2 regions of the Carnobacterium alterfunditum DSM 5972 genome follow, and region 2 is predicted to be linked to the other one. Evidence: riboswitches for the same ligand, from Rfam matches in the RefSeq annotation. Region 2 holds a riboswitch; the other holds the start of a gene.
The links. Region 2 has a riboswitch for FMN ahead of ribD (bifunctional diaminohydroxyphosphoribosylaminopyrimidine deaminase/5-amino-6-(5-phosphoribosylamino)uracil reductase RibD). Riboswitches for the same ligand answer to the same signal wherever they lie in the genome.
Positions count from the first base shown of each region.

Region 1 (11,542 bases), 580 kb from region 2:
AAGCACTCCTTTTCGTAGCTGGAGATGAAGGCCTCTCATTAGAGGAAATCTCTGTTTTACTGGAGTGTTCAACTCAACAGGTTTATCAATTTCTTATGCGACTCCAAAAAGGATACGAAGATTCAACGTCCAGAGGATTAATGCTTCTCGAGATAGGAAATCAGTATCAATTAGCAACCAAAAAAGAGTATGCTGATGTTATAAAAAAATATGCGGTTTCACCGTTGACAACGAATCTTTCACAAGCCGCGTTAGAGACGCTTGCAATTGTTGCTTATAAGCAGCCTTTAACACGAATGGAGATCGATGAGATACGTGGTGTCCAAACAAGCGGAGCACTGCAAAAATTAACGCTCAGAGGTCTTGTTGAACCAAAGGGACGCGTGGAAGGTCCTGGAAGAGCTATTTTATACGGGACATCAGCGTATTTTATGGATTATTTTGGACTCAAAGATTTAAATGATTTACCTAAAATAACCGATTTAGAAACAGAAAATAATGAAAAAGAGTCTGATTTATTTTTTGAACGTTTTAACCAGCAATTTGAAAATGAATAAAAATAGAGTGTATTAAGGAGAAATTATGGAAAGATTACAGAAAGTTTTAGCACATGCCGGAGTAGCTTCACGACGTAAATCAGAGGAACTTATTTCTATGGGTCATGTTAAAGTAAATGGAAAAGTTGTTAAGGAAATGGGTATTCAAATTGGGAATTCTGATGTAGTGGAAGTCGATGGAGTACCGATTTATAGAGAAGAACCAGTTTATTTTTTATTGAATAAGCCTAGAAATATGATCACGGCAGTTTCAGATGATAAGGGACGTCCAGTAGTGACCGATCTGTTTACAAATATCGAGCAACGTATTTACCCAGTTGGGCGCTTAGACTATGATACAACAGGAGCATTAATGTTGACAAATGACGGAGAACTTTCCCAATTGTTGATGCACCCTAAGCACCAAATAGATAAAACATATGTTGTTAAAGTAAAAGGCTTAGTAGACAAAAAATCACTGAATAGACTTGAAAAAGGTATTGTTATTGAAGGTAAAAAGACAGCACCAGCAAAAGCAAAAATCCTTTCATCAGATCGTACTAAGGATGTTACTATGGTGGAATTAACTATACATGAAGGCCGTAATAGACAAGTTAAAAATATGTTTCAAGTTATTGGACACCCAGTAGAAAAATTAAAAAGAGAGTCTTATGGTACGTTAACTTTAGATGGATTACAACCTGGTGAATGGCGTGAATTAAAAACGTTTGAAATCTATCAGTTACGTAATTCAGCAATACAAGAAGAGACAACTAAATAAAATTCAAAAAAAACTTGGGAGCACTAAATCCAAGTTTTTTTTGAAATTTAAATAAAATAATGTTTATTTGAGTACACCGATAAGTGCTTTTTTGGCTTACTAAAGGATTATTTTAAGAACGTTCTATATTTTAAGCATGAAATCATTTGAAATAGTTGAAAACTAGAACAATTGTTGTGTATACTAAGGTTAGACTAGGCATCTTATAAGTAAGACCTAATGTAGAATAATGGGGTGTAAATAAATGGAAAATGAAGTTATATATCTGCTAGTAGTAGATGATGAGGATCGAATTCGCAGACTATTAAAGATGTACTTAGAAAGAGAAAATTATCTTATCTTTGAAGCAGATAATGGAGAAGATGCCGTTAAAATGGCTTTAGAAAAAGATTATGATTTAATTTTGTTAGACTTGATGCTTCCTAAGATGAATGGGATCGAAGTGGCTGAAAAAATACGTGAAACTAAAAACACTCCTATTATGATGTTAACTGCTAAGGGAGAAGAGATAAGCCGTATAGAGGGATTTGAAGTTGGTGCGGATGATTATATTGTGAAGCCATTTAGTCCTAGAGAAGTTGTTTTAAGGGTATCGGCTATTTTAAAAAGAACACAAAGCAACAAGCCGAAAGAAAAAGCGAATCCAAATTTGATTGAAATGCCGCATTTTGAAATAGATGACCAATCTCACCGTGTGCTAGTAGATGGAAATCCAGTTAATTTAACGCCTAAAGAATATGATTTATTAGTTTATTTAGCACAATCCCCTGATCAGATTTTTGGAAGAGAGCAGTTATTGCGCGAAGTATGGAAATACGAATTCTTTGGTGATCTAAGAACGGTAGATACTCATATTAAACGACTGAGAGAAAAATTAACGAAATACTCAGAGCCAGCTGCCAAAATGATTGTAACCGTTTGGGGCCTGGGATATAAATTTAATTCTTTTCCAGAAGAATCTGAAAAGTAGGCAAAAATATGTTTAAACTAAGTAGTTTAGTTACGCGTATATGGCTGGCAACGATGTTAGCTATAGGTTTTTTTTTATTTACTGCCACGCAAGTATATGGAATAATTTATAAAAAAAATATAGAAGAAAATTATATGAACGATTTTGAAAGTTCAATTAACTCTCTAGTTAGTATTCTAGAAGAAGATCCAGGTTTTTTAATAGAAAATATCGACAAATCAAGAGCTTATGATCCTCACTTGTCTTTGATCGTGAAATTAGATGATGAACCCTTGATTTATTCTTCAAATATTTATTTGGAGGAACAATTAAATAACTTTAATCAAATCAAATCAACTAGCAAGTTCGAAACTGCTTTAGCGAGTGGTGAAAATTTTTTAATAATAGATAAAACCAGTTTTAACGGAAAGATAAACACACCTTATATCTTAAAAAAACAAGATTTTAATTTTAATGATCAAGAGGGTCAGTTATATATTTACGGAGATTTGTCATTTTTAAACAGCACATATAGTAGAATGAAAACATGGTCAGCCATCAATGCTATTCTTTATATTATTATAGGTATTTTACTATTTTACTACCTCCAACGCAGGCTTGGAAAACCTTTAAAACAATTAAGAGATATAGCTTATGATTATGCTAAGAACGATTTCTCAAAACAAGCCCAATCGAATTATAAAGATGAATTAGCTCAATTGGCTTTAGCTATGAATAAAATGGGTAAGTCATTGGAAGTTACAGGAGCAGCAACTAGACAAGAGAAAGAATTATTGGAAAACATTGTGACCTCTATTTCTACCGGGGTGTTGTATTACAACCAAGATAAAACTTTATTAATGTCTAATCCACTTGGAGATGAGTTTTTACAACATTTATACCGATCAAATCAAGTAATGAAAACGGTTATACCTGAAGTGTTAGAGCACCGAATCGATTCTGTTATAAAATTTCCTGAGAAAGTAATTTATGAAAATAATATCGAAGAGTACTATTATAGAATAACCTTGATACCGCTTTTTGATGAAAATCTTGAAAGTGTACGTGGTGTATTAGTATCCATTCAAAATATAACAAAAGAAAAACGGCTTGATATTATGAGAAATGATTTTATAAATAATATTTCTCATGAATTGAGGACCCCTTTAGTTATGATACAAGGATATAGTGAGGCTATTTTAGATGATGTGGCTGAAACGCAAGAAGAAAAAAAAGAAATGGCTAAAATAATCGGAGAAGAATCGATTAGAATGAATCGGATGGTAAATGAAATGCTCGATAGTTCTAGAATGGAAGCCGGGTTTATCAAATTGACAAAAATGGATGTTTATTTTGAAGATTTTTTCAAAAACTTATTCACGCGGTTTGCTACTATGTCCGAAAAAAATAATATCCAAATGGAATTAAAGATCGATTCAAATTTGAATTCATATTTTATGGATGAAGATAAAATGAATCAAGTGTTCGTAAATTTGATTAATAATGCTATCAGACATACTAGTTTGACAAAAAAAGAAAAGAAAAAAGTAGGAATTTGGGTACACCTAGATAAAATTATGGATGAAGTTTTAATTGAAGTCATCGATAATGGAACAGGAATTTTAGAAGAAGATATTCCTTATGTATTTGATCGTTTCTATAAAGCAGATAAATCTCGCATGGTAATGAAAGAGAATAAAACGGGAACAGGCATTGGGTTATCCATTGTAAAGAACATAGTAGAAGCGCATAATGGTTTTGTTGAAGTGAAAAGTGTGGTAAACGAACAGACAAAATTTATTATTCATCTACCTTATTTAGATTGATTTACTAATTAAAAGTAAATAGAATCATTGATTTTTATTCTTTTATGGTATATAATAAAAGTGTTAAAAAAATATAAAGATTCGTCTTCAGGGGCAGGGTGTAATTCCCGACCGGTGGTAAAGTCCACGAACTAAATAGCATTATTTAGTTGAACTGGTTAAATTCCAGTACCGACAGTAAAGTCTGGATAAAGAAGATGGAGTTTATTTGAATAGGTATCATTGTTCAAGTGCTCTGTTTAGTTATCTATCTAAAGATAATTAGAACGAGCATTTTTATATTGTTTTTATTTGATGAATTGTAATATTAAGTGCAACACCCAAGACGAAATAAAAGAAACCCATGACGTCCTCGTATAGAATGAAGTTACCACACTACCATTCGATTGGAGGAGTTGTCATGAGCTACACTCATTTTACCATAACCGAACGTTCCAAAATAGAAGTCTATCTTGAACTTAAGATGTCCATTCGTACAATTGCGAAAAAGCTAAATCGCTCTCCCTCGTCCGTTTCTAGAGAATGCCAACGAAACCCAAACTACCAAGCGGAAAAAGCTCAAACATCTTATAATCAAAGGAAAGCTGCCTGCGGGGCTCATTCTAAACTAACAGCCTCGCTAAAAATAGTTATCCAAGAAAAGTTGGATCAAACGTGGTCTCCAGAACAAATTAGTGGCCGTTTACTTCAAGGATCCTTGACCTTCAAAACCATTTACCGCTGGATTTATGCCGGTTTGCTTGACGTGCCTTTGACGGTCTTGCGTCAGAAAGGGAAGCGTCAAAAACCAAAGGAAACAAGAGGTCGATTTGTTGTCGGCACACCGATTTCCAAACGGCCAAAAGAAATCAGAAAACGCACGACTTTTGGTCATTGGGAGTTGGATACTGTTGTCTCAGGTCGTGGTCAAGCGAAGGGCTGTGTTGCCACCTTTGTAGAACGTCAAACCCGTTGGTATAAAGCCATTCTTATACCGGATCGTTCCGCAAAGTCAATGGAGCGAGCCATTCGAACTCTTCATGCTCTTTATCCACGAGAAGCCTTTCAAAGCTTTACAACGGATAGAGGAAAAGAATTTGCCTGTTATACCGTGATTGAATCAGAGTTGAACATTCCAATGTACTTCGCTGATGCGTACGCTGCTTGGCAGAGAGGAAGTAATGAAAATAGTAATGGCCTTTTCAGGGAGTTTTTCCCAAAACGAACGAATTTTGATACCATTCTCACAGAGGAAGTTGAAGAAGCTCTTTCCTTGATTAATAATCGGCCCAGAAAATGCCTGGACTGGAAAACACCATACGAAGCGTTTATGGAAAAGGTGTTGCACTTAATTTGACAAACCGTCATTTAAATAAACTCAGAAATGCCTAGGCTGATGAATCCTTTTAGGAGGATTTTTATGCAAACTAGTAACACAAAAAAAATGGTGGGAATAGCTATGTTAGCCGCTTTTGCAACCATTTTGATTTCATTTGGTTTTCCAATAATTCCAGGAGTTACTTTTCTAAAAGTAGATTTTAGTGATATTCCTGTTTTGGTTGGTATGTTTTTATACGGTCCAGTTGGAGGAATAATGATCGCGTTTATTCGTTCATTGCTTCACTATATCCAAACGGGCGGTGATGCAGGATATCCGATTGGGGATACTGCAAGTTTTATCGCTTCGGTCGCGTATACGTTACCGATTTATTTGATCATGAAGTCTAAAATTCATGATACGAAAAATATTATCTTTGCAAATGTGATTGGAACTGCATCATTGACAATTGTTCTATCATTTGTAAATTATTTCTTATTACTTCCTTTATACTTAAAAGTATTAAACTTTAGTGTAGGATCTATTAGTGATTATTTATTAATGGGTGTTATACCCTTTAATATAGTAAAAGGGGCAATAGTAAGCACAGTATTTATCTTACTCTTTGCAAAATTAAAAACTTGGTTATTCCGTAATCAAATGACAAAAGTTAGTTTTAAATAAAAAGCTGGATTATATAATGAAGTTAGCCACTAAGGCTAAAATATAAAAACGCCATGTGAATTTCATGTTATATTGAAGTTACCACTAACTCTCAATAGACAGGATGAATTCACATGACGCACTCTAACGATAACACACCAGCACGTAAGGGGAAACACTTATCTTATTCAGAACGATCTCAAATTGCTATTTTGAAACAGGAAGATTATTCGAATCGTCCTATTGCTATTGTCCTGAATCGAGTACCTCAAACAATCAATAATGAGATAAAGCGTGGAACAATTACTCAACTTAAACGTCAAAAGCAAAAGAGTAAGATTTATGATTATTTTATTAGAATTTATGATGCTGGTACCGGTCAGGCTGTTTATGACAAGCATCGTTTAAACTGTGGCCGTCGACCAAAATGGGCGGATACAGATGCCTTTATAGAGTGGGCCGATGATAAAATGTTGACTGATAAATGGTCACCTGATGTAGTGGTTGGCTTTGCTTTAAAGCATGAGCTGTTTGATCCCACAATTATCCCTTGTACCACGACACTTTATTACTGGATAGATAGAGAGATTATGAGAACGAAAAACCTCGACCTTCTAGAAAAGCTGTCTCGGAAACCGAAGGTATTATCTCTGAAGAAGCGTCCAAATAAGCGTATACTTGGACAATCAATTGACAACCGTCCAAAAGAAATTGATAATCGTAAAACCTTTGGTCACTGGGAAATCGATACTGTGATTGGCAACAAAATAAAGACAGATGCCGTATTACTCACTTTGGTTGAACGCCAAACACGCCTTGAAGTTATTATGAAAATAAATGGTAAAGATCAAGAATCTGTAAATCAAGCGATTCGTACTCTTCAAGCACGATCCAGAGAGGACTTTCCAACTTTTTTCAAAACGATTACCTCAGATAATGGTTCTGAATTCGCGGGACTAGATGAGGCTTTGAAAGACACTTTAGATGTTTATTTCAGCCACCCTTATGCTTCTTTTGAACGAGGAACGAGTGAGAATCAACATAAATTTATTCGTCGATTCATTCCTAAAGGGAAGCCTATCAGCCAATTCACTGAGACACAATGCCTGCGAATTCAACAATGGATGAATGATTATCCCAGAAAAATATTAGATTATAGGACCCCACATGACTGCTTTGTGAACGCACTTCGCCTAGAACGACAAACAGCTTAAAAGCCTTTTTCGGCATAACTTGAAAGCTGGGAAGATGACCGTAGACAGTTCGTCGATAAACTTGTGATATCTCAGTGTAGCACCAAGCCTTACAAAATGAATTAAGCTCTTTAATTTTCACATGAAATAATTCTTTAACAAGTGGCTAACTTAAACTTGAAATTTACATTTTAAATAAAAAAAGAAACCGCAGAAATTGCGGTTTCTTTTTTTATTTTTTGAAATATTGGCTGAATGATTTTTAGTATAAGTAGGTAAGTGTGCTCTATCATAGTTGATGACGTATTCATACTAGTTGTCAAATAATCCAGCTATTTAAACTTTTCGTTATTAATATTTTTTTAAAATTAGAAAAGAATACCCTAAAAATAGTTATTTTTGGTATATTAGATTTAACAATATATATGTTTTACAATCAATTTTTTAAATGCAATCAGAATGTGGGTGAATATCTTGGAACAATCGTTATATATTAAGTATTTCTGTCTCTCATTATATTCTAAAAAGCATCCTGTTAAACCTTCAACGCTTTACCATATTTTAGTTGGAAAAAGAACAGCCTCGATTTTGTTTAAGGCTCATTCGTATCATGCGATAAACTTTTTTTCAATTTTTCCATATTTACAGCGTGAACAGTACGATGAAATGATGCAGCTTTTTATTAGCAAAGGATGGATAAAAGCAAAAAAAGCAGATGAGGATTTTTATCTTTGTGAGAAAGGAAAAAAAGAAATAGAAAGTTATTTTTCAAAACATTTTTACCCAACTCGTTTAAATCAATTAACTCAAGGAAAGGCTACCAAGGAATTTTGGAAAAAAATAATATTTTTGACCCAAGTTCTTTCGGAGTTAAGGTATAAAAATAATCATTATTTACCAATTGAAAAAGAGTTTAAAACACAGCTATGGGTAAAAAAATGGTTAAAAAGAAATCAATTAGAAAAACAAGAGCTTGCTATTTCTTGTGGAAAAGAATGGATCCAAGTATTAAAAGAAATGGATGCGATCGATGCCGAAATGATCGTATCACAGTTAACAGGACATGAAAAAATTGGTAAAACAAGTACTCAATTAGCAGCCAAATATGGTGTTGAGCCAATTGAAATAGCCTTTTTACTTCAAAATGCCATTATTCAGTTGATGGAAAAAGTTGCTGAAAATAAAGAAAAATACCCATTTTTTTATCTCGTTTATCAAGAATGTGTAGGGGATCGTTTCAGCAGTCTTAGTCAAAGTACTAAAATAACGGCCCATTATTTGGAAAAAGGACTTTCTGTTGAAAAAATTGCTGTGAAAAGGAAATTAAAGCTGAATACGATTTCAGAACACGTTATTGAATTGGCTATTATTTTTCCAGATTTTAAGGTATCTAGTTTTATGCCTCAGGATGAATATGAACGATTGAATGGGCTATTTAATAGTCATGAAGAAATAACGTATGAGGAATTAACAAGCAGAATGCCATCTGCCCCCTTCTATTGGTACCGCTTAATTCAGGTTGAAAGGAGTCGTGTCCGTGGATAATAGAGTGCTTATAAAAAAAAATTTAGAGAATTATTTTGGCTATACCTCCTTTAGGGACGGGCAAGAAGAAGTTATTTTATCAGCTTTAGACGGTAATCATACATTGGTTATGCTGCCAACAGGGATGGGGAAATCCCTTTGTTATCAACTGACCGGATATTGTTTAGATGGTCTTGTGGTGATCGTTTCTCCATTATTATCTTTGATGCAAGACCAAGTTGAGCAATTAAAGTTGACCGGTGAAAAAAGAGTTGCTGCTATTAACAGCTTAATGGATGCACACGAAAAAGAATGGGTGCTAAACCATTTATCTGAGTATAAATTTATTTTTCTCTCACCAGAGATGCTCCAACAGGAATATGTCATGTCTTATCTTGAAAAAGTTTCCATTAGTCTTTTTACAATTGATGAAGCTCATTGCATTTCTCAGTGGGGATTAGATTTCAGACCTGATTATTCAGACTTAGGTATCATTCGTCAGCAACTGAAATTTCCTTTAACAATGGCGTTAACAGCTACAGCTACAGAACGGGTCAGAGAAGAAATTTTAACGTCTCTGCAGATAGATCATGAAAACACAAAGCAAGTTATTTATTCCGTCGATCGGTCAAATATTGCTTTTTCTACTTTGATTTGTGATCATGATAAAAAACAACAATTAATAAATCAAATTCAAAAATTAAAGAAACCGGGAATTATTTATTTTTCTAGTAAGAAGATAGCTGAAGAAGTTGCTGGATTGATTCGGAATAAAACGGGTATGGCCGCTGAAAGTTATCATTCAGATATAGTAGCGGAAGATAAAATTAAAATACAACAGCAATTTATTCATGATGAGATCGATATTATTTGCGCGACAAGTGCTTTTGGAATGGGAATAAATAAAAGTAATATTCGATTTGTGATCCATTTTCATTTGCCAGGCAGTCCAGAGGCTTATTTACAAGAGGTTGGAAGATGTGGTAGAGATGGAGAACCTAGTCTTGCACTTTTATTATACGAACCAGGAGATGGCATGATCCAACTCCGTTTACAAGAATATACGTTACCAACTATTGACATGTTAGAATATAGTTATAAAAAAGGTAAAGTATTAGAAGGCAGTTGCAGCCCTACGCAAAAGCAATTGATAGAAAATTATTTAAAATCTGATTTATCTGTTGAAGCAGCCAAAAATCAAGTGAAGAGCAGAATGATTTATAAACAGCAACAATTATATTACATGATAGATTATGCTGAAACATCAAGCTGTAAGAGAGCCTTTCTTTTACATTATTTTAATGAAAAAGTAAGCGGAAAACCACCTCTCTGTTGTTCTAACTGCAATATTGAAATCAATGAATGTTATAAGGAAACTGATTTGAAACAAAAAAAAATAGTGGAAAAAGAAAAAAATCCAGAAGAAACCTTAAAGGAATTATTTTTAATTGGAAATTAATAAGACAACTCTATGTAAAAATGATACAATAATAGTGATTTTGGTTTAGGAGGAGTACTAAAAAATGAGTAAAAAAAATTCTAAAAATAACCCTAAAAAAGAAAATGCATGGAACCGTAAATTTGATGATGATGATAATTTTGTAGATGATAAGTTTTCCAGAACGGCAAGAAAAAAAGCGAAAAAAAGTGTGCATCCTGTTATAACTTCATTACTTATTTTTTTAGCATTGATCTTTATCTTACCAACATTGGCGTATTTTTGGTGGTCTAATGAAGATGCCGGAACCAGTAAAACGCTTAGCTCTTCTGAAGAAAGAATGATTATTACCGAAAATAGCAGCAGTGAACTGAGCAGTTCAAAAGAACCTGAATCAGAATCAAAAGTAGAATCAGAATCTTCATCTGAAAGTAATAGCGTCAAAGAGGATTCATCCGAGTCTGAGAGTGAAGCGACAAAAGTAGAAGAACCAGAGTCACAAGTGGCAGAAGAACCAATTATTGAGGAAATAGAAAATGTTGAAGAAGAAGCAACAGCAGAAGAATCAGCGAATACTTATACTGTTCAAGCAGGAGATAATTTTTATCGAATCGCGTTGGATCACAATATGACAACTGATGAATTAAAATCTTTAAACGGGATATCAGATGATTCAATCAGTATAGGAACTGTTTTAAAAGTAAAATAGCTATCATGTTAAGCCTCATTTCCATAATCAAAACGGAGGCTAGGGTAAACCTAGCCTTTTTAATATGAATAAGAAAGTAGGACGAAAAGTTGGAAAAGACAATAAGAATCGCAATTGACGGTCCGGCATCTGCTGGGAAAAGTACAGTTGCTAAAATAGTGGCAAAGGAATTGGGCTACATTTATTGCGATACTGGAGCGATGTACCGTGCGTTAACGCATCAAGCAATTGAAAAAAATATTGAAGTAACAGATGAAAAACGACTAGTAGAATTATTAAAAGAAATGACGATTTCCTTTGAGCCAAATGGGGATAATCAAAAAGTATTTGTCAATGGTCAAGAAGTCACAGAAGCGATCCGCTTACCAAATGTAACAAATTTAGTTTCTGCTGTTTCAGCACATGGAGAAGTCAGAAGCGAGTTAGTTAAACGCCAACAAGAAATAGCTGCACATGGCAGAGTCGTTATGGACGGACGAGATATTGGGACGGCTGTATTGCCAACAGCAGAAGTTAAAATATTCCTTATAGCGAGTGTTGATGAACGTGCTCAAAGACGTTACACAGAAAATATGAGTAAAGGCATAACAACTCCATTGGAAGTCTTAAAGCAAGAGATAGCTGAT
Region 1 covers NZ_JQLG01000004.1:2,151,462-2,163,003, forward strand. Annotated here, with positions in the region: gene scpB (SMC-Scp complex subunit ScpB) at 1-557, shown strand, start outside; gene BR50_RS10600 (pseudouridine synthase) at 583-1,317, shown strand; gene BR50_RS10605 (response regulator transcription factor) at 1,562-2,287, shown strand; gene BR50_RS10610 (sensor histidine kinase) at 2,296-4,092, shown strand; FMN riboswitch at 4,172-4,295, shown strand; gene BR50_RS10615 (IS30 family transposase) at 4,493-5,428, shown strand; gene BR50_RS10620 (ECF transporter S component) at 5,492-6,073, shown strand; gene BR50_RS10625 (IS30 family transposase) at 6,187-7,266, shown strand; gene BR50_RS10630 (YpbB family protein) at 7,720-8,790, shown strand; gene BR50_RS10635 (RecQ family ATP-dependent DNA helicase) at 8,783-10,228, shown strand; gene BR50_RS10640 (LysM peptidoglycan-binding domain-containing protein) at 10,293-10,916, shown strand; gene cmk ((d)CMP kinase) at 11,006-11,542, shown strand, end outside.
Region 1: it holds a riboswitch for FMN, as region 2 does, so the genes downstream of both, BR50_RS10615 (IS30 family transposase) here and ribD (bifunctional diaminohydroxyphosphoribosylaminopyrimidine deaminase/5-amino-6-(5-phosphoribosylamino)uracil reductase RibD) in region 2, are expected to answer to the same signal.

Region 2 (11,542 bases):
AGAACCAAACACATCACCTGTTAAGCATTCTGAATGGATACGGCAAAGTACCGGCTCCCCATCGCTGACATCACCCATGACCAAAGCAACATGGTGTTCACCCGTAATTGCATGTTCATAGCTGTAAATTTCAAAATCGCCGTATTTGGTGGGCAATAGTGCTTTAGATTGACGGAAAATAATCTGTTCTTTGGTTTTACGATACTCAACCAAGTCGGCAATTGTACCGATTTTCAACTGATGCTCTTTGGCCAAATCCAACAACTCATTTCTCCTTGCCATTGTTCCATCTTCACTCATGATCTCACAACATAACCCAGCAGGTTGTAACCCTGCTAAACGCATCAAGTCGACCGTTGCTTCTGTATGTCCATTCCGGACCAATACACCTCCGTCAACAGCTTCTAACGGGAACATATGCCCTGGTCTTCTAAAATCTTCCGGTTTTGCATCATCGGAAACCAATCTCATAGCTGTCAATGATCGTTCCACAGCCGAAATCCCAGTTGTGGTCTCTACATGATCTACTGAAATAGTAAAAGCTGTTCCATGGTTATCTGTACTATCCAGACTCATTTGTGACAAGCCTAACTTTTTAGTATAGCTTTTGGCTATGGGCATACAGATGAGACCTTTAGCATAACTAGCCATAAAGTTCACATTAGCTGTCGTAGCAAACTCAGCAGCACAGATAATGTCTCCTTCGTTTTCTCTATCTTCATCATCTACCAGTAATATATTTTTTCCAGCTCTCAAATCGGCAAGTAATTCTTCAATTGTATTAAACATATCTCTCTCCATTCTGTTCTAAAAGAACCCATTTTCTTTTAAAAAGCCTTCCGTTACTTGACTCTCTTGAACGCGCTCTTTCGAATCTATTCCTAATAATTTTTCGACATACTTTCCGATCATATCGCATTCAAGATTGACGGTGCTACCAGGCTGCTTCTGCAGCAAAACTGTTTCCTCTCCTGTATGCGGAATCACAGAGACTTGGAAAGACTGGTCATCCACCGTCACGACCGTCAAGCTTACACCATCAATAGCTATGGAGCCTTTTTCAATAATGTACCGTAACAATTCAGGACTTGTTTCAACCGTGATCCAAACAGCATTGCCATCACGTCTAAATTCTCTTATCTGACCTGTCCCGTCGATGTGACCACTAACCATATGTCCGCCAAGCCGAGTTGCCAAACTCAATGCCCGTTCCAGATTGACGTAACTTCCAGGAGCTAATTCGCCTATGTTAGTCCTTTTCAAGGATTCGGACATGACATCCGCCTCAAAAAAATCTTTTTCTATTTTTGTCACTGTCAAACAAATACCGTTTGTCGAGATGCTGTCTCCGACATGCGTTCCTTGCAACACTTTTTGACCTTTAATTCTAAGAACTGAGGACTTTTCAGCTTGTTTGATTGATTTAATGATTCCCATTTCTTCAATAATTCCAGTAAACATATATTACCTCCTATTAACCGATTTTTACTTATCCATATATCCTTCCAAAAACAGATCCTCTCCGACCATCACAGCCGTCAACCGATTGATTTGGAAAGCATTTTTTAATGATAGGATACCTGCTCCTTCAACAGCCGTTTTAGCATTTTTTCCTCCGATGATTTTTGGTGCAATATAGGTCTGTATTTTGTCCACAATATTTTCTTCCAAAGCCGAAAAGTTCAAGGTAGCTCCACCTTCCAACAAAATACTATCGATACCCATAGCTCCTAATGTTCTCATTAATTCTCGTAAATTTACTCTCCCAGACTTCTCTTTGGTCATGATGACTTCAATACCCATTTGCTTTAAGGTCGCTAATTTTTCTCTGTCTGCTCTTTTAGTAGTGGCGATAATTGTTTTAGCTTTATCTTGATCCGTCAATATGGTTGAAGCAATCGGGATCCTTAGCTGACTATCCACAACGATTCTAATAGGATTATTGCTGTTTGGAATTCTAGCAGTTAATTGCGGATCATCTTTAATAACTGTTTCTACTCCTACCATGATTCCAGACAATTCATGTCGTAGGCAATGTACTTGTTTTCTAGCTTTTTCACCAGAGATCCATTGCGATTCGCCAGTCACCGTGGCAATTTTACCATCTAAGGACATCGCATTTTTCATAACGACAAAAGGTTCTTTAGTGACAATGTATTTTATAAAAATCTCGTTCAATCGTTGGCTCTCTTCTTCTAAAAGACCTGAGACTACCTCAATCCCATTCTTACGAAGCCTTTCAATTCCTTTTCCAGCAACTAGCGGATTTGGATCGAGTGTTCCCACGACTACCCGCTTAATTTTCTTATCTATCAGTAAGTCTGAACAGGGAGGCGTCTTCCCAAAATGGGAACAAGGTTCTAGTGTGACATATAGCGTTGCTCCGCTCACATCTTCTTTTGCTGATGCGATAGCATTTACTTCCGCATGGGGCTGTCCATATTTTTCGTGATAGCCTTGTCCGATAATTCGTCCAGCTTTCACGATCACAGCTCCAACTAAGGGATTCGGGGCTGTCCAGCCTTTGCCTTTTTTGGCTAGGTCCAGTGCCATTCTCATATATAGTTCATCCAACACTCTCACTCCATTCAAAATAAAAAAGCCCAAAGAATTAATTCTCAGGGCTTTTATCATTTTTGTTTGCAAGGCTCAACAAATAAATCCGCATACGCTGTACTCGGTTACTTTTGAACTCTTTAAACTTTGTCTTCGCTTTATCCAGACTATACTGTCGGCTTCGGAATTTGACCGAATCTGCCTTACGGCTCGTGGGCTTTACCACCGGTAGGGACTTGCACCCTGCCCTGAAGACTATTCAATTTTTACAACTCTACACAAAAAAGCCCCAGACTTTTACATCCAGGGCTTCGACTTATGGCTAAATAAGACTATTTAATAGTTGCTTAATAAACTTATGGTTCCCATAGATCTTAAAATAAGACCTCAGTTATCCAAGTTTTTCTGCAATCGATTTGTCTTCGCTTTATCCAGACTATACTGTCGGCTTCGGAATCTGACCGAATCTGCCTTACGGCTCGTGGGCTTTTACCACCGGTAGGGACTTACACCCTGCCCTGAAGACTATTTAATTTTATAAGGTAAGAGTATCTTGAAATACAGTATATGTCAATATTTTTCAAGTTTTAATTTTCTGACACCTTTGTTAAGGAGTAAAATGTGCAGCCACAACTAATTTTGGCTCTGTTAGATGTCTCTTTTATTGTAGCCTATAAATCCGACGCCAGAAAGAACTATTCCTACTATACTCAACGTGCTCAAAGGAAACCAAGCAAGCTCTTCATTTGGAAGTTGCGGTATGTGGTAGAAAGCTGATAAATTTTTCAACCACGCTGGAAATTCGAGTAGGTTGCCCAGATAAAGGACTAAAAAGGTAAAAAATACGTAGGTCCAAACTAAAATCGCTCCCTTAGGGAAAGCTCCTACTAGTAATGTCGTTAAACCCAGCACCACCCAAATAGCTGGAATATAGACAAGTGAAGACATTAAAATGGTCCCTAAATCAATACTTTTTTCCATTACTTGACTTGCCGAAGCATACAGCCCTAGTCCAATCAACAATTGCATCACTATCGCTGTAAAAAATGCTATGGCATAGCGACTACCCAAAATTTTATTGCGAGAAACAGCTCGGCTATAAAAGTTGTCCGTTCTTCCTTGCCTTTCTTCTTTTTTTAATTTTAATAAGATAGAAATACCAGGAATAGCTGCAAAAACAGACACGATACCAATCAATAATGTGACAAATTGTTCTGTCATAGAAGCAGTCGTACTATCTGATAAAATTCCTTGGACCAATTCAAAGTCTGAGAAGTAAGCTTCTAAGTCTCCTAAAATGGCACCGTAAGCAATACTCATTAAAAAAATACCAATAGCCCATGAAATAATGGTTCCTTTTTCTAACCGCCAAGTTAAACCAAGCTGGCTTTTTAAAAAAGGTGAGGCATGGATCTTTCCTTTTCGATCAGACAGCAGGCCTGCATTGATATCTCTTTTATGATCCAGATAAAAGGCACCTACCAACAAAACTGCAGCTCCACAGACCAAAGCAATAACCGGCCACCATTCGTTTCCAGCAAATACATTTGTTCGAACAGTCCATCCTAACGGAGAAAATAAAGACAATGTTTCATTACTGACATCTCCGATTGCTCTTATAATATAAGCTGTTATCAATGTTCCAAAAGAAATAGCTATCGCTCCTCTTGTCGTTTGTGCAACTTGTGCAGCAATCATTGCAACTCCTGCAAAGAATAAGCCTGTACTTGCAAGAGCAGCACCATAGAGTAAAGAAGATTCTAAATAAAACACTTCTTGATCAACTAATTCTAAACCTATCGATAAAAGCATGAAGATTGAGGTGTTTACAATGGCCATCATTATTGCAGCAGCTGATAAATAAGACAACCGTCCAACTGGTAACGCTCGAATGAGTTCCAAACGGCCTTCTTCTTCATCCATTCTCGTACTTGAGGTGACAAGCAAGATATTCATAATACTCACTGCAATAGCTGAAAACAGCAATAATTCACTTGCAAAAATGGTTCCTAGATTAAATGATTCAATCTCATAACCCTTTCCCAGCATGGCTACCATAGCCGGATTTTGCATCGTTAAGCCAAATTCAACGATTTCTTTTTGACCTGTATATATAGTTGTATACGCCGTTAAGGATGCCATTGAAACACCAACCAAACCGATTAACCACAAACTGATTTTCAATCTATTCCGCTGAAAAAGCAGTCGTATGATTCGAGTTGTTCCTTTAAATAACTGAGCGACCATTATTAGACACCTTCCTTTGTGGCGCTTGGTTTCTCACTATCTCCTTTGTAGTGACGGATAAATAGATCTTCTAGCGTTGGCGGACCACTTTCAAGCTTTAAAACGCCGAATTGGCTGATATGACTAATGATTTTTGCCATTTCTTCATTATCTACCTGAAACGTCCAACCCGCTTTTGTATGGATGACATCATGTACCCCTTTTAAATCGGACAATCCAGTCAGCGTCTCCTGCGTTTCAACGATCAATTTTGAGCGTATCAAATGGCGCATTTGGGAAAGCGTCCCTGTTTCAATCAGTTCACCTTCGCGAATAATAGCTACCCGATCGCATAATTTCTCAACTTCTGAAAGAATATGGCTCGATAATAAGACGGTCTTTCCTTGTCGTTTCACCTCTAAAATACACTCCTGAAAAATACGCTCCATTAGCGGGTCCAATCCTGCAGTTGGTTCATCAAGAATATATAGATCAGCATCTGACGCAAAAGCTGCAATCAAGGCTATTTTTTGTCGATTCCCCTTTGAATATGCCCGACATCTTTTCGCTGGATCTAGTTTAAACAGTTGGATCAGCTCATCGCGCCGGCTTTTATTGCCATTACCACGCATAGTTAAAAATAAATCAATCACTTCACCACCGGTTAGATTAGGCCATAGATCAGCCTCACCTGGAACATACGCTATTCTTTTATGAATTTCTACAGCATCTTTCCAGGCATCTTTTCCAAAAATCGTCACTTGTCCTTCATTAGGTTTTAACATCCCTAACAACACACGAATAGTCGTCGACTTACCAGCACCATTTGGACCAATAAAGCCATATATTTCACCTTCATTTATGGATAGATCGATTTTTTTCAAAGCTGTAAATTTCCCAAATCGTTTAGTCAATCCTTTTACTTCTACGACATTCATTTTCACTCCTCCTACTGCTACACTTTCTGGCTGGCGGTATTGATTACAATTATTATATTAGGGCGTGTCTGAAAACTGACTGCCATCCTGATTTTCGGTATAATAAAAGAAAACAGGAGTGATCATGATGAGTATTGAACGTTATGAGCTGACTGATGTGCAGTGGAATCAAATCAAAAATCTGTTTCCCGAATATCACACAGGTAGACCACCTAAAAGCAATCGTATAATGTTCAATGCTGTTTTATGGATTGCTAGAAGCGGTGCTGCTTGGCGAAATCTGCCAAAAGAACGTTACGGATCATGGAAAACGGTCTATAGCCGCTTTTGTTTATGGCGTGATACTGGTTTACTTGAATCCCTTTTTATTACGTTGAATTATGAAGCAGATTACGAAAACTTGAGTATCGATTCAACCGTTGTAACGGCGCATCAGCAGAGTGCCGGTGCAAAAAAAGGGGGCTAAATTCTGTCATCTCGCAACATATCGGTAAAAGCAGTGGTGGGCACACAACAAAAATACATGTCATCGTAGACGGATTAGGAAATCCATTATATTTTCAGCTATCAGGTGGAAATCTCCATGATAGTGTTCTCGCTATTGAAGTTCTTCAACACGTTGAAATACAAGGCAGTAATGTTATTGGCGATCGTGCATACGGTTCTTTAGACATTCGGACTTATGTGACGAATCACGATGCGACTTATACCATTCCACCAAAGAAAAATACAAAAGAACCTTGGACTGTTGATTGGTGGCTATATAAAGAACGTCATTTGGTGGAGTGTTTCTTTAATAAGTTAAAGCATTTCCGTCATATCGCGACACGTTATGATAAACTCGCAACGTCCTACTTAGCCTTTGTATATATAGCAGCTATTTTTCTCTTAACCAAATAGTTTTAAGACACAACCTAGTCTTATTTTAAAAAATCAGCATCAATGACTGTTTCAGTCGTCTGCTGTAAAGATTCTTTAGAAATTTGATTTCCTTGAGCACTGTTAAGGGTGTGCTGAGTAGCCAGTTCTTCAGTATAATCAGCTAACGGATAGATTTTGAAGCCTCTTCTTGAATCAGTGCTATCAGTATTATTGCCTTTGTAATGCATCACTATCCCATCCCATTTGACATTTTTAATAGCTTTTTCTTCTTCGGTCAGGACGAAATCAAATGAAATCATTCCACCCAACATATTATTTTCAGTTCCTGTTGACATAGCGGAAAGAAAGTTACCTAATGAGTAAACGACCAATGTCTGATTGCCGTTTTCCCCTTCCATCCACTCAATCGGTTGGATCACGTGAGGATGGGTCCCAATCACAACATCCACTCCTAGATCGGTAAACAATTGAGCATATTGTTTTTGAAATTCATTTGGCTCAAGCATGTGCTCCTCGCCCCAATGTGCAGATACGATGACGAAATCACTAACTTGCTTTGCTCGTTCAATATCTTGAGTGATCAACGCTTCGTCAAAATAATTCAATCGGTAAGAAACATCTGGCTCAATTCCATTTGTACCATATGTATAGGCTAAAAATGAAAAAGTTACGCCGTCACGTTCAATAACCGGAATAGCATCACGATCTTCTTGGGAATCAAATACTCCTGTAAAGACCATGTTCTCTTGTTCATTCCATATTTCCAAAGTATTCAAAACACCTTTTTCTCCTTTATCTAATGAATGATTGGATGCTCCGTTAACTAAATCAAAACCCAATTCATTTAAATTTCCCGCCATGTCGCTAGGTGTATTAAACGCTGGATAGCCAGAAAAACCGAATTCATCCCCACCCAACAGTGTCTCCTGATTAATAAAGGCTAAATCTGCAGCTTCGATATCGTTTGCTACATTTTCAAACATAGGTTTAAAATCGTAGGTCCCATCTTCTAACTGTGCTTCTTCAAATATCCCTGTATGGATCAGGTTATCCCCTACTCCCATAAAGGAAATTCTTTTTTCTTCGCTTAGCTGGTCTTCCGATTCAACTGATGCCTCACTGGTAGAAACGATTTCTGATGAGGCTTGCTCAGAATTTTCACTAACGTCATTTGCACACCCGCTTACGATTAATGCAGCTAATAAGAATCCAATTTTCTTCATATTTTTTCTCCTTCTCAGACGAATTTTTTGATTATTCTCTTCATTTTTTTAACTTGCTCATTAAATATCATTAGCTCTCTATTCAAAATAATCGTAAGCGTTTTCTTTCTAAATGTAAAGCTTTATAAGTCCCCTATTATAAGAACAAATTTATTATTAAAATCAGACTAAAGATGGTCGTTGGATTTTTTACAGCATGTTACACTATTGGTCAGTACTTTTATGGAAAAATAGAGAAAGAGGCGACAATATCAAATAAAAAAATTAAAAATTGGATTTCAAAAATTTATGATTGGCAGATATGGCGTCGATAAGCTGTCAAACTATTTGCTTTACGGAGGACTTGCTATTGTTGTCTTATTTAATTTACTAAATTGGCCAATCGGCGGTTTCTTTGGATGGATAGCTGTCATTCTAGGTTACTATCGAACCTTTTCCCGTAACCGATCAAAACGGTATCAGGAGAATCAAAAATTTCTAACCTTCAAACGAAGGATCGATAGCAAATGGAGAAAACAACTTAAAAAAATTCAGGAGCGAAAAGTATATAAATACTATTCTTGTCCTAACTGTCATAAAAAATTGCGTGTCCCGCGAAAAAAAGGAAAAATCACAATCAAATGCTCTCACTGCGAAGAGCAATTCACTAAAAAAACTTAACGGTTCCCTTTAGCGATATTCCTCTAGAAACAGCAGCCACTTAACCGTTTGCCAGACTTTTCGGAAAATCAAATCGAGCTGCTGTTTTTTTGCTGTAAAAAAACTTTCTAACTCCTAAAATATCCCCTTGATCTAACACAATGATTTTATCAGCACTCTTGATAGCAATGGAGTACCTTGTAATATCCAAAGTGAAAGAGTCTATGTAGGATTCGATTAGAGATGGAATGAACTAAATCTATAACAAAAAAAGACAAAACATCTTTAAAAGATGTTTTGTCTTTTTTAGTATTTAAAACTAATTAATACACATCAAACTATTAGGAGACTCACCTATCGAGCCCCTCCACCGCCTCCACCACCGGCACCTCCTCCTCCACCAAAGGAAGTTGAACCGCCTGTTCCGGATGCTGCTGATGAAGAACTTGAGTGAAATCCGCCGCTTGCTAATCCACTAGACCAGTTATTTCTAAATCCTGTTACCCCATTCCAATACCAGTAATAATAAATGAATTGATTTTCCCCAGAGATATTATTCGGATTCGGGATCATTTCCTTGAACTCTTCTGTCAGTTCTTCACTTCTATAGTACAAAGTGTTCCAGAACAAAAATTCTTCAAAAGTGAATGGATTAGTATTATCCGCAAAACCTTCTAAATCGATTTCTTCCAAATAATTATCAAATTGAACCAGACGATCAAATAATTTATCACCTTCAGGACTTGCAATGGCTACTTCGCTTTTCGTTCCCCATACTTTGATTTCTTTGAATGAAATAAGTCTTTCTTTTTCTAAGAACTCTTTTGAATAATCTATCAAATAATCCGCAAACTTCCCTACTTCTTTAGCATGTTTTTTTGCCCATTTTTTCATTTTATTATCTTCAATAAACCCGTTACTGTTTGAAGCGTCCAATAACATGAGCCATAAACCAGTTTCATAAGTCTCCCCATGATTTGTCTTGATTTTATCAACAAATTTTGTGAATGATTGGGGATAACGCGCACGCTCTTCCTCAAAATGAGGGATCTCTATTTCAGTATCAAATCCATCGCTAAATAATGACTTATCTTCGGCAGTATGGATAATGATCCGCTTTTCATACGACCATCTCAATAAATAAGCTGAGAAGTAATCTTCAAAATAGCCCTTGTCTATATCTTGCAGCAAATAAGCAATACCGGCAAAGTCTTCTCCTTGATAGGGGATTCCCTCTAATATAACCGTTTTATTCTCCTTGACTCGTTGTTTCCCTGTTCGCATTTGTCCAGCTGCTTCTTTTGCTTGTTTCAATTTTTTATAATACTTGATAGCAAAAACTGTGGCTCCTCCACCAGTAACTGCAATGAGAGAGAGGATGACGATAGGAACTGTATTAGAAGTAGCCTCATCATTATACGCTGAGCCGTTCATTGCCATTTCACGCTGTTCTTCCGATGTCATACCAACATTGGCTTGTGTAGCGAAAAGGACTTGTGGAAATTGCAGCAATACCGTTACATCTTTGCTATTGTTTACTACTTCCTCCGCTTCCCATACGATCGTGTTGCCTTCTAATTGGATATCGCCTTCAAATCCAAAACCCCAGAAACGGACATTCTCTTCTGTAAAGGGCTCAAATCCAGTGATTTTAACCGTCAATTTTTCTGCAGGAATATCAGAAAATGTATCAAAATTCCATAGTAAGCCTTGTCCATCTTCCAATTCGCGCACTAAGTTTGATAAAGCGTACGTCACTTCGTAGTCATTTTCGCCATATTTACCAATACCCCATATGAGTTCTAATCCGTCATCTGTCCCGACAATGCCATAGTGATCAGCCTTTTCCTCTAAGGAAGCATCTGGTTCCCATGGATCTATTTTTTGAAAACCCATAACCGAAAAATCCAGCAGTTTAGAATCCTGCAGATCATTTAACACAATATATAATTCAGTACCATCATCCATGTTCATCTTTCTATGTTCTTTGACGATTCCAGAGCCGTCTTCTTGCAGTTCAATTTCGATCGTGATATCCGTTAATTCATTTTCTGCAAAAACGACTTCTCCAAACGCCATACTAAACAGAAACGCTGCTCCAATAGACAATGACATTCTTACTCTTTTATTCATCTCGTTACCCCTTTCTCTATATGTACTTGACCCAATTTTTTTATTGTACGAACTATTTCCGACCCATTTTGGCAACAATTTTTGGTCGAGGTTTTCTATTTATCTATAGTATACACACTAATACTCTAATCTAGGAAACGTTTCCTCTAAATAATCGTTATTAGGGCGTGTCGTATGTGTAAAATAGTTCTCGAGATGATTTTATTTTTTACTAGCAAAATGAAAGAAGGCGTTCTATCATAAATGTATGCTGAGCGGCAAATACATAGATGAAAGAGGCCTTCTTATGGATAGAATTATAACAAAATTATATGAAATAATAAAGGAATCGAGCGATTTAATCGCTACAGAGGAGTCTATACAACTCTATATGTATGAAGTATTCACTGAATTAGTAGGAGATATCTTCACCCATATGAATCAAGTGATCAAAGAACAAAAACAAGGCGAAGGCTGGAAAGTGAAACGAGACGATTGGAAAACCGTTCAGTTTATTTTTGGTCCTGTTCGTTATCGCCGTACCTTAATGGTCGATCAAGAGAGTCAAAATCATTATCCGCTAGATGACTGGTTAGGCATTCGAAACTACCAACGCCATAGTCCACTCGTAGAAGTGAAAGTAGCAGAACTAGCTAGTAAGTGTACCTACCGGGACACCGCTGAATTATTGAAAGAATGGACGGCAGTCACTATTAGTCACCAAACAGTCGGCAGTCTTCTTAAACGAGTTGGAGGAGCACAAGCACGTGAAGATGAAGAAATGGTAGTAGAACTAGACGAAGCCGTCGAGTTGCCAGAAGGTAAAAAAGTGGACTATTTTTACGCCGAGGCTGATGGCATTTTTGTTCGTGGGACGGAAAAGAGAAAAAGCTTAGAAGTTCGTCATGCGCTACTTTACGAAGGCTGGGAGAAAAATGGAAAGAGAGTCTCCTTAAAGGAGCCTAA
Region 2 covers NZ_JQLG01000004.1:1,567,282-1,578,823, reverse strand. Annotated here, with positions in the region: gene BR50_RS07850 (bifunctional 3,4-dihydroxy-2-butanone-4-phosphate synthase/GTP cyclohydrolase II) at 1-789, opposite strand, end outside; gene BR50_RS07845 (riboflavin synthase) at 808-1,461, opposite strand; gene ribD (bifunctional diaminohydroxyphosphoribosylaminopyrimidine deaminase/5-amino-6-(5-phosphoribosylamino)uracil reductase RibD) at 1,486-2,559, opposite strand; FMN riboswitch at 2,702-2,816, opposite strand; FMN riboswitch at 2,971-3,086, opposite strand; gene BR50_RS07835 (ABC transporter permease) at 3,205-4,803, opposite strand; gene BR50_RS07830 (ABC transporter ATP-binding protein) at 4,806-5,720, opposite strand; one part of gene BR50_RS12615 (IS5 family transposase) at 5,845-6,184, shown strand; one part of gene BR50_RS12615 (IS5 family transposase) at 6,184-6,620, shown strand; gene BR50_RS07820 (CapA family protein) at 6,641-7,825, opposite strand; gene BR50_RS07815 (Zn-finger containing protein) at 8,114-8,485, shown strand; gene BR50_RS07810 (DUF2207 domain-containing protein) at 8,819-10,597, opposite strand; gene BR50_RS07805 (ISLre2 family transposase) at 10,884-11,542, shown strand, end outside.